3 regions of the Metabacillus indicus genome follow, and region 2 is predicted to be linked to each of the others. Evidence: a T-box and tRNA genes for the amino acid it is inferred to sense, from the RefSeq annotation. Region 2 holds a T-box; the other regions hold tRNA genes.
What was found. The T-box of region 2 lies ahead of serS (serine--tRNA ligase). A T-box ahead of a tRNA ligase gene usually reads a tRNA of that ligase, here a tRNA-Ser.
Positions count from the first base shown of each region.

Region 1 (3,250 bases), 910 kb from region 2:
TTTTGGACATGCCGGTGTAGCTCAATTGGTAGAGCAACTGACTTGTAATCAGTAGGTTGGGGGTTCAAGTCCTCTCGCCGGCACCACCAGATTTACTATATTTGTGCCATTAGCTCAGTCGGTAGAGCATCTGACTTTTAATCAGAGGGTCGAAGGTTCGAGTCCTTCATGGCACACCATTTTTCCTTAATATGCGGGTGTGGCGGAATTGGCAGACGCGCTAGACTTAGGATCTAGTGTCTTTGACGTGGGGGTTCGAGTCCCTTCACCCGCATGATATTGCGGAAGTAGTTCAGTGGTAGAACACCACCTTGCCAAGGTGGGGGTCGCGGGTTCGAATCCCGTCTTCCGCTCTTTGAATAAGCCGGGGTGGCGGAACTGGCAGACGCACAGGACTTAAAATCCTGCGGTAGGTGACTACCGTACCGGTTCGATTCCGGTCCTCGGCACCACACACATTTAATATGCGCCCGTAGCTCAATTGGATAGAGCGTTTGACTACGGATCAAAAGGTTATGGGTTCGACTCCTATCGGGCGCGCCATATTACGGGAAGTAGCTCAGCTTGGTAGAGCACTTGGTTTGGGACCAAGGGGTCGCAGGTTCGAATCCTGTCTTCCCGACCATTTTCACAGATTTAAGGGGCCTTAGCTCAGCTGGGAGAGCGCCTGCCTTGCACGCAGGAGGTCAGCGGTTCGATCCCGCTAGGCTCCACCATTTTAATAGAAGTAATTGACTTTGTTCCTGGGGCGGTGTAGCTCAGCTGGCTAGAGCGTACGGTTCATACCCGTGAGGTCGTGGGTTCGACTCCCTCCGCCGCTACCAAAAAAGGACCTTTAGCTCAGTTGGTTAGAGCAGACGGCTCATAACCGTCCGGTCGTAGGTTCGAGTCCTACAAGGTCCACCATTCTATTTTCCATACGGAGGTATACCCAAGTCCGGCTGAAGGGATCGGTCTTGAAAACCGACAGGGGGGTCAAACCCCGCGGGGGTTCGAATCCCTCTACCTCCTCCATTTCTTTTATCTTCAGCAAAACAAATCAGCACTAATTATTATTATCGCGGGGTGGAGCAGTCTGGTAGCTCGTCGGGCTCATAACCCGAAGGTCGCAGGTTCAAATCCTGTCCCCGCAACCAAATGGTCCCGTGGTGTAGCGGTTAACATGCCTGCCTGTCACGCAGGAGATCGCCGGTTCGATCCCGGTCGGGACCGCCATTTTTATAAAGGCTTGGTAGCTCAGTCGGTAGAGCAAAGGACTGAAAATCCTTGTGTCGGCGGTTCGATTCCGTCCCAAGCCACCATTTGCTTTTGCAAATATTATAGCTTTAGACATTTTACAGATAGTGGCGGTTGTGGCGAAGTGGTTAACGCACCAGATTGTGGCTCTGGCATTCGTGGGTTCGATTCCCATCAGTCGCCCCATTTTATCTTTATTTACTGCGGGTGTAGTTTAATGGTAAAACCTCAGCCTTCCAAGCTGATGTCGTGGGTTCGATTCCCATCACCCGCTCCAATAATGGGCCTATAGCTCAGCTGGTTAGAGCGCACGCCTGATAAGCGTGAGGTCGATGGTTCGAGTCCATTTAGGCCCACCATTCCTATTATGGGAGCATATTTGATTTTCCGCAGTAGCTCAGTGGTAGAGCTATCGGCTGTTAACCGATCGGTCGTAGGTTCGAGTCCTACCTGCGGAGCCATTTATTCTGGGGAAGTACTCAAGTGGCTGAAGAGGCGCCCCTGCTAAGGGTGTAGGTCGCGTAAGCGGCGCGAGGGTTCAAATCCCTCCTTCTCCGCCAGAAGGCATGCTCCGGCCCGTTGGTCAAGCGGTTAAGACACCGCCCTTTCACGGCGGTAACACGGGTTCGAATCCCGTACGGGTCATCATTAAAAAAGTGTTGCACATTGTGCAGCGCTTTTTTTGTTGTTAGAAAAGATAGCCGTTATGAAAAACGCCGTAAAGCGTACCTATCCTCCACAATGATTCCGTCAACGGGATCTCGACTCCTATAAGGCAGCTCAGACCATCTCCAAGGAACGAATGAACCCTGTATCCCCGTTAAAATATGACTTCAAAAAATCCTTTTTTCCCTTAAAATATGTTTTCAACAAATAATATATATTTCTGTTACTCAAAAAGGTTTGAATGTTTTTCATTAGAGGTATAAGTAATGGTAATAAAGAAACCGTGATTAAAAGGTCGTGAAAATTTCGACAAATATAAGAGGATTTGTCGAATTAACTGTTTTTGTGATATAGCATACTGCATTTGCTGAGATTGTATTTTTTTGTTAATATGACCGGATTTTCTCATCGAATATGACTTATTTAGTAAATAAGACTGATGTTCATTTCACCAACATTCTCTCCTTCCTTCCTTTCTTTATTCGACATCATTTTAAAAGTATAATGTTTTGAAAAATGAATGGCTGTTCATGACATTTCGTGTCAATAAGTAGAAGCGCTTACAAAAAAGGTAATCCTTCCTTCTGATTGAAATAAGAATTAAGATTACTTTATAGAAAGGGTGATGGGAATGAATCTTGCTACGCCAACTGATTTTGAGGTGCATCTTTTCCATGAAGGAAATTTGTTCAGAGCTCATGAATTGTTTGGTGCCCGCAGCAGCGTGCGAAACGGTGTGAGCGGAACAGTATTCACAGTTTGGGCTCCTCATGCGCTTGAGGTGCGGGTTGCAGGTGATTTTAATCACTGGGACGGCACTGGACACAAGCTTGAGAAGCTGAATGAACAGGGAATCTGGTCTGCTTTTATTGATGGCATCGAAGAGGGTGATCTCTATAAATATGAGATTATCACTCAAAAGCATGAAAAAATTCTGAAGGCTGATCCATTTGCCTTTTATTCTGAGCTGAAGCCGAATACAGCTTCTGTTGTTTACAATCTTGGAGGGTATAAATGGAATGATAAAAACTGGCAGAGAAAAAAACGCCAGAAGGAAATTTATCAGCGCCCTATGTACATTTATGAATTGAATATCTGCTCTTGGAAAAAGAAAGAAGACGGCAGCCTTTATACATATTTAGAGCTTGCGGATGTCTTGATTCCGTATGTTCTTGAGCATGGGTTTACACATATCGAGCTTTTGCCGATTATTGAGCACCCATATGACCGTTCATGGGGATATCAGGGCACAGGCTATTATTCGGCTACAAGCCGTTACGGCACCCCGCACGACTTGATGACATTCATAGATCTTTGCCATCAGAATAACCTGGGAGTCATTATGGAC
Region 1 is NZ_CP176757.1:3,259,434-3,262,683, reverse strand. Features, by position in the region: tRNA gene ACK1LH_RS16790 (tRNA-Thr) at 11-86, shown strand; tRNA gene ACK1LH_RS16785 (tRNA-Lys) at 104-179, shown strand; tRNA gene ACK1LH_RS16780 (tRNA-Leu) at 194-274, shown strand; tRNA gene ACK1LH_RS16775 (tRNA-Gly) at 282-353, shown strand; tRNA gene ACK1LH_RS16770 (tRNA-Leu) at 364-452, shown strand; tRNA gene ACK1LH_RS16765 (tRNA-Arg) at 467-543, shown strand; tRNA gene ACK1LH_RS16760 (tRNA-Pro) at 549-625, shown strand; tRNA gene ACK1LH_RS16755 (tRNA-Ala) at 641-716, shown strand; tRNA gene ACK1LH_RS16750 (tRNA-Met) at 748-824, shown strand; tRNA gene ACK1LH_RS16745 (tRNA-Ile) at 830-906, shown strand; tRNA gene ACK1LH_RS16740 (tRNA-Ser) at 922-1,014, shown strand; tRNA gene ACK1LH_RS16735 (tRNA-Met) at 1,060-1,136, shown strand; tRNA gene ACK1LH_RS16730 (tRNA-Asp) at 1,140-1,215, shown strand; tRNA gene ACK1LH_RS16725 (tRNA-Phe) at 1,226-1,301, shown strand; tRNA gene ACK1LH_RS16720 (tRNA-His) at 1,347-1,422, shown strand; tRNA gene ACK1LH_RS16715 (tRNA-Gly) at 1,440-1,513, shown strand; tRNA gene ACK1LH_RS16710 (tRNA-Ile) at 1,519-1,595, shown strand; tRNA gene ACK1LH_RS16705 (tRNA-Asn) at 1,623-1,697, shown strand; tRNA gene ACK1LH_RS16700 (tRNA-Ser) at 1,706-1,796, shown strand; tRNA gene ACK1LH_RS16695 (tRNA-Glu) at 1,810-1,881, shown strand; gene glgB (1,4-alpha-glucan branching enzyme) at 2,534-3,250, shown strand, end outside.
Region 1: it has a tRNA-Ser gene. The T-box ahead of serS (serine--tRNA ligase) is inferred to sense a tRNA for this amino acid. The anticodon was not compared.

Region 2 (3,250 bases):
TGGTTTTAATGAAAAGAGATTTGCCCGATTTGGGCAAATCTCTTTTTTTACAATAATTTCTTTTAAAGGAAACATGACAGCTGTTTGTTTGAAATGTTACTATTATTCCGTTAATTTTGATAGGATTTTTCGACAACTTAGGATAGAATAAGCTATATGTGCTAGATCAATTTTTATCTATTACGAGGGGGATATAGAATGAACAATACAGGTACTGACCGCGTAAAGCGCGGCATGGCAGAAATGCAAAAAGGCGGCGTCATCATGGACGTTGTTAATGCTGAACAGGCTAAAATTGCTGAGGAAGCAGGCGCAGTTGCCGTAATGGCGCTTGAGCGCGTTCCTGCGGATATCCGCGCAGCAGGCGGAGTTGCCCGCATGGCAGATCCGACAATTGTTGAGGCGGTTATGGGAGCAGTATCCATTCCTGTTATGGCAAAAGCGCGTATCGGACATATCGTAGAAGCACGCGTTTTAGAAGCAATGGGTGTTGATTATATCGATGAGAGTGAAGTATTGACTCCTGCAGATGAAGAATATCACTTGAACAAGCGTGACTTCACTGTACCGTTTGTCTGCGGATGCCGCGATTTAGGCGAAGCGACAAGACGTATTGCAGAAGGAGCTTCTATGCTTCGCACTAAAGGCGAGCCGGGAACAGGAAACATTGTTGAGGCTGTCCGCCACATCCGCAAAGTAAATGGACAAGTACGCAGAATCGCAAGCATGAGCACAGACGAGCTGATGACAGAAGCGAAGCTGTTAGGCGCGCCTTATGAGCTTCTTCTTCAAATTAAACATGAAGGACGCCTTCCGGTAGTTAACTTTGCAGCAGGCGGAGTAGCAACACCTGCAGATGCTGCTCTTATGATGCAGCTTGGTGCTGACGGAGTATTTGTAGGATCAGGTATCTTTAAGTCAGAAAATCCTGCAAAATTTGCACGTGCGATTGTTGAAGCAACAACACACTTTGAAGATTATGAGTTGATTGCAAGCCTTTCCAAAGGTCTTGGAACGGCAATGAAAGGCATCGAGATCTCAACACTGCTTCCTGAAAACAGAATGCAGGAGCGCGGCTGGTAATCATAAAGGAGTAGAAGAGTCATGCTTAAAATTGGTGTACTTGGCCTTCAGGGTGCCGTCAGAGAGCACATCCGCTCTATCGAGGAAAGCGGAGCTGAAGGGATCGTTGTCAAACGGACTGAGCAGCTTGATGAGCTTGACGGTCTGATTATTCCCGGCGGTGAAAGCACGACGATGCGCCGCCTGATTGATAAATACGGGTTCATGGGTCCCTTAAAAACGTTTGCTGCACAAGGAAAACCGATGTTCGGAACGTGTGCAGGCCTTATTCTTCTTGCGAAAAACATTGTCGGATATGAAGATGGCCATCTTGGTGTAATGGATGTAACCGTCGAACGTAATTCCTTCGGGCGTCAGCGCGACAGTTTTGAAGCGGAACTTAACATCACAGATGTAGCAGAAGACTTCACCGGCGTTTTCATCAGAGCCCCTCATATTGTGGAGGTTGGAGAAGACGTTGAGATCCTTTCTAAACATGATGGACGCATTGTCGCTGCAAGACAGGGGCAGTTCCTCGGATGCTCCTTCCATCCGGAATTAACGGATGATCACAGGATGACAGGTCTTTTTGTCCGCATGGCAGAACAGGCAAAAGAAAAATTAAGCGTATAAAACCCTTGCAACCGTACCAAACTTGTAGTAAATTATGAATTACTTAAATAAGCACAACGTGATGACAGGAACCAGTAGCAAGTGTTTCTTTCCAAAGAGAGCCGGTGGTCGGTGCGAACCGGTGTGAGAGCCTTGTGAATCCATCCTTGAATGATGTATTGAAATCTTCGGAGACTAGATATATCCGGAACAGGCCGTTATCCTGCTAAGAGGAAGGCGCAGGATTCTGTCTTCAATTAGGGTGGCAACGCGGATACAACTTCCGTCCCTTTACCAGGGACGGGAGTTTTTTATTTGTAAAAAAAGATAAAAGGAGTTTTTAGGATGCTTGATATTAAGTACTTGCGGGCTAATTTTGAAGAGGTAAAAGAAAAGCTCTCTCATCGCGGAGAAGATTTAGGCGATTTTGCCAAATTTGAAGAGCTTGACCAAAAACGCCGTGAATTGATTTCTGAGGTTGAGGTCTATAAAAGCAAACGAAATGAAGTGTCCGGACAAATTGCCGTCATGAAGCGCGAAAAGCAGGATGCCGATCATCTGATTAAAGAGATGCGTGAAGTTGGCGACAAGGTGAAGGAAATGGATGAAGAGCTCAGACAAGTAGAAGCCGATCTTGAACATCTGATGCTGTCTATTCCGAATATCCCCCACGAAAGTGTGCCGGTCGGTGAAACGGAGGATGATAACATTCTTCACCGCGAGTGGGGCGAAGTTCCGTCATTTGCATACGAGCCGAAGCCTCACTGGGATGTAGCCGACCATTTGGGAATCCTTGATTTTGAACGTGCAGGAAAAGTAACAGGAAGCCGCTTTGTTTTTTACAAAGGTCTTGGTGCCCGTCTTGAGCGTGCGCTGATCAGCTTCATGCTTGATCTTCATATTGATGAGCACGGCTATACGGAAGTTCTTCCTCCGTACATCGTCAACAGAGCGAGCATGACGGGTACAGGCCAGCTTCCTAAGTTTGAGGAAGATGCATTCAAAATTGCAGATGAGGATTACTTCCTGATTCCGACTGCTGAAGTGCCGGTGACAAACATGCACCGCGAAGAAATCATGTCTGTCGATCAGCTGCCGATCAACTATGCAGCGTTCAGCTCTTGCTTTCGCTCTGAAGCAGGTTCTGCGGGAAGAGATACAAGAGGTTTGATCCGCCAGCATCAATTTAACAAAGTAGAGCTTGTAAAATTCGTAAAACCGGAAGACTCTTATGATGAGCTTGAAAAACTGACAGGACACGCTGAAAAGGTCCTGCAGCTTCTTGGCCTTCCGTACCGCGTTCTGAGAATGTGCACAGCTGACCTCGGATTTACGGCTGCGAAAAAATACGACATCGAAGTATGGATTCCGAGCCAGGAAACATACCGCGAAATTTCTTCTTGCAGTAACTTTGAAGCATTCCAGGCACGCCGTGCAGGCATCCGCTTCAGACGCGAGCCTAAAGGAAAACCTGAATTTGTTCACACGCTGAACGGTTCAGGACTTGCGATCGGACGCACGGTTGCAGCAATTCTTGAGAATTATCAGCAGGAAGACGGGACAGTCATCATCCCTG
Region 2 is NZ_CP176757.1:22,194-25,443, forward strand. Features, by position in the region: gene ACK1LH_RS00090 (serine hydrolase) at 1-9, shown strand, start outside; gene pdxS (pyridoxal 5'-phosphate synthase lyase subunit PdxS) at 199-1,083, shown strand; gene pdxT (pyridoxal 5'-phosphate synthase glutaminase subunit PdxT) at 1,105-1,695, shown strand; T-box leader at 1,748-1,968, shown strand; gene serS (serine--tRNA ligase) at 2,020-3,250, shown strand, end outside.

Region 3 (3,250 bases), 210 kb from region 2:
TTCTACCGGAATCCATCCTGAAAGCTACAAAGAAACAGAAGAGCTGCTCCGTATGCTTGGCTTGAGCCTGAAAGACCTTGGGTCAGACAAGCTTAGAGAAGGGATAAGCAGTCTCAACCTAAAGGAAGCTGCAGAGAAAATCGGCATGGGAGAACTGACCTTAAAAGATATTTGCGATTCTCTTGTGCGCCCGGGGCGCGATCCGCGGGATGAAGTGGCTAAACCGCTGCTTAAAAAAGGCGTTCTGAAACTGGAAGACCTTGAAACAGGCATGGAGCTTCAGGGAACGGTCCGAAACGTAGTAGACTTCGGAGCGTTCGTTGATATAGGAGTGAAACAGGATGGGCTTGTCCATATCTCCAAGCTGAAAAATTCTTACGTTAAGCATCCGCTTGATGTTGTCTCAGTCGGAGATGTTGTAACTGTATGGGTAGACTCAGTCGACAGGCAAAAAGGCCGGGTTGCACTCACGATGGTTGGAAACTGATGAAAAACACTGCTTACGAGCAGTGTTTTTTTCTATAAAAATACCAGCACTGGTTCAGCATTTTGATTTGATAACGGTCCTTTTCATAAAACGCACGCTGCATTTGGTTTTTTAACCATGATGGCATTGCTCGTTCCTCCTTATTGTTTATAATGGAGTATGTGTATGACTTACTTTATGCGGGCTCGGGATGTCCTGTTCGGAGAAACAAACTATGCGGGGTGCTTTGGAATGAATGAACGCAAACTTCAGGAACTGACAGAATCGCTTTCTGCAGAATACTTCAGAAAACCATTCAAACATAAAGCGGTTTTCAACAGCAGGCTGCGGACGACGGGAGGAAGGTATCTGCTAAAAAGCCACAATATCGAAGTGAACCCAAAATATCTTTCTCAGGGACTCGATGAAGTGATCGGGATTATCAAGCATGAGCTGTGCCATTACCACCTTCATATAGAAGGGAGAGGGTATAAGCACCGTGATCCTGAATTCAGGGCGCTGCTTTCACAAGTAGGTGCACCAAGGTTCTGCACGCCGATCGAGCCTCCTGCAAGAACAAGGAAAATCGTTCAGTATCAATGTACAGAGTGCCGGTTTATCTACAATCGCCGCAGGAAGATGGATACATCAAAATACGTGTGCGGCAAATGCGGAGGGAAAATCAAACTTGTTTCATAGAATTTTATAAAAAGGGTTGACGCTCTGCGTGGAGCTGTGTTAAATTATAAAAGCCGTCGTAAGAGACGCAAAACAAGACTAAAAAGAAGGCTTGACAGTTTGTCCAAACCTTCATATAATTAAGAAAGTCTGTCAGCAATATCTTATTCCGCAGTAGCTCAGTGGTAGAGCTATCGGCTGTTAACCGATCGGTCGTAGGTTCGAGTCCTACCTGCGGAGCCATAATATGGGGAAGTACTCAAGTGGCTGAAGAGGCGCCCCTGCTAAGGGTGTAGGTCGCGTAAGCGGCGCGAGGGTTCAAATCCCTCCTTCTCCGCCATTATTTTTTATTGTCTCTGGCCCGTTGGTCAAGCGGTTAAGACACCGCCCTTTCACGGCGGTAACACGGGTTCGAATCCCGTACGGGTCATCATTTTCACAAATGAATACGGAGGATTAGCTCAGCTGGGAGAGCATCTGCCTTACAAGCAGAGGGTCGGCGGTTCGAGCCCGTCATCCTCCACCATCTGGTCCCGTGGTGTAGCGGTTAACATGCCTGCCTGTCACGCAGGAGATCGCCGGTTCGATCCCGGTCGGGACCGCCATTTTTATTGGGCTATAGCCAAGCGGTAAGGCAACGGACTTTGACTCCGTCATGCGCTGGTTCGAATCCAGCTAGCCCAGCCATTTTCATTTTGAAAAATGAATATATTTGTGCCATTAGCTCAGTCGGTAGAGCATCTGACTTTTAATCAGAGGGTCGAAGGTTCGAGTCCTTCATGGCACACCATCTAATGTATGCGGGTGTGGCGGAATTGGCAGACGCGCTAGACTTAGGATCTAGTGTCTTTGACGTGGGGGTTCGAGTCCCTTCACCCGCACCATACATTATTCTTTTCGCGGTCGTGGCGGAATGGCAGACGCGCTAGGTTGAGGGCCTAGTGGGGGTAACCCCGTGGAAGTTCGACTCTTCTCGGCCGCACCAAAAGAGCTTTAAAAAAACTTAAAAAAGTTGTTGACATAAACATCACATCTTGGTATTATATTTAAGTCGCTTCACAAATTATCATGTGCGCCCGTAGCTCAATTGGATAGAGCGTTTGACTACGGATCAAAAGGTTATGGGTTCGACTCCTGTCGGGCGCGCCATATTACGGGAAGTAGCTCAGCTTGGTAGAGCACTTGGTTTGGGACCAAGGGGTCGCAGGTTCGAATCCTGTCTTCCCGACCAGGTAATTTTCATAACTTTATATGCGGGTGTAGTTTAATGGTAAAACTCTAGCCTTCCAAGCTAATGTCGTGGGTTCGATTCCCATCACCCGCTCCAATCTTTAAAAAATGATCTTTGAAAACTAAACAAAACCAAAAGCGTACCAAACGTTTTAAATTTTTAAGTCAGCAACATTTATGAGTCACAAATTTTCTTCGGAGAGTTTGATCCTGGCTCAGGACGAACGCTGGCGGCGTGCCTAATACATGCAAGTCGAGCGGACCTCTTCGGAGGTCAGCGGCGGACGGGTGAGTAACACGTGGGCAACCTGCCTGTAAGACTGGGATAACTCCGGGAAACCGGAGCTAATACCGGATACTATGTCAAACCGCATGGTTTGACATTCAAAGACGGTTTCGGCTGTCACTTACAGATGGGCCCGCGGCGCATTAGCTAGTTGGTGAGGTAATGGCTCACCAAGGCGACGATGCGTAGCCGACCTGAGAGGGTGATCGGCCACACTGGGACTGAGACACGGCCCAGACTCCTACGGGAGGCAGCAGTAGGGAATCTTCCGCAATGGACGAAAGTCTGACGGAGCAACGCCGCGTGAGTGATGAAGGTTTTCGGATCGTAAAACTCTGTTGTCAGGGAAGAACAAGTGCCGGAGTAACTGCCGGCACCTTGACGGTACCTGACCAGAAAGCCACGGCTAACTACGTGCCAGCAGCCGCGGTAATACGTAGGTGGCAAGCGTTGTCCGGAATTATTGGGCGTAAAGCGCGCGCAGGCGGTTTCTTAAGTCTGATGTGAAAGCCCCCGGCTCAACCGGGGAGGGTCATTGGAAACTGGGAAACTTGAGTGCAGAAGAGGAGAGTGGAATTCCACGTGTAGCG
Region 3 is NZ_CP176757.1:232,049-235,298, forward strand. Features, by position in the region: gene ACK1LH_RS01330 (Tex family protein) at 1-487, shown strand, start outside; gene cmpA (cortex morphogenetic protein CmpA) at 501-614, opposite strand; gene ACK1LH_RS01340 (SprT family protein) at 719-1,165, shown strand; tRNA gene ACK1LH_RS01345 (tRNA-Asn) at 1,313-1,387, shown strand; tRNA gene ACK1LH_RS01350 (tRNA-Ser) at 1,394-1,484, shown strand; tRNA gene ACK1LH_RS01355 (tRNA-Glu) at 1,503-1,574, shown strand; tRNA gene ACK1LH_RS01360 (tRNA-Val) at 1,595-1,670, shown strand; tRNA gene ACK1LH_RS01365 (tRNA-Asp) at 1,674-1,749, shown strand; tRNA gene ACK1LH_RS01370 (tRNA-Gln) at 1,757-1,831, shown strand; tRNA gene ACK1LH_RS01375 (tRNA-Lys) at 1,859-1,934, shown strand; tRNA gene ACK1LH_RS01380 (tRNA-Leu) at 1,945-2,028, shown strand; tRNA gene ACK1LH_RS01385 (tRNA-Leu) at 2,044-2,129, shown strand; tRNA gene ACK1LH_RS01390 (tRNA-Arg) at 2,217-2,293, shown strand; tRNA gene ACK1LH_RS01395 (tRNA-Pro) at 2,299-2,375, shown strand; tRNA gene ACK1LH_RS01400 (tRNA-Gly) at 2,398-2,471, shown strand; rRNA gene ACK1LH_RS01405 (16S ribosomal RNA) at 2,567-3,250, shown strand, end outside.
Region 3: it has a tRNA-Ser gene. The T-box ahead of serS (serine--tRNA ligase) is inferred to sense a tRNA for this amino acid. The anticodon was not compared.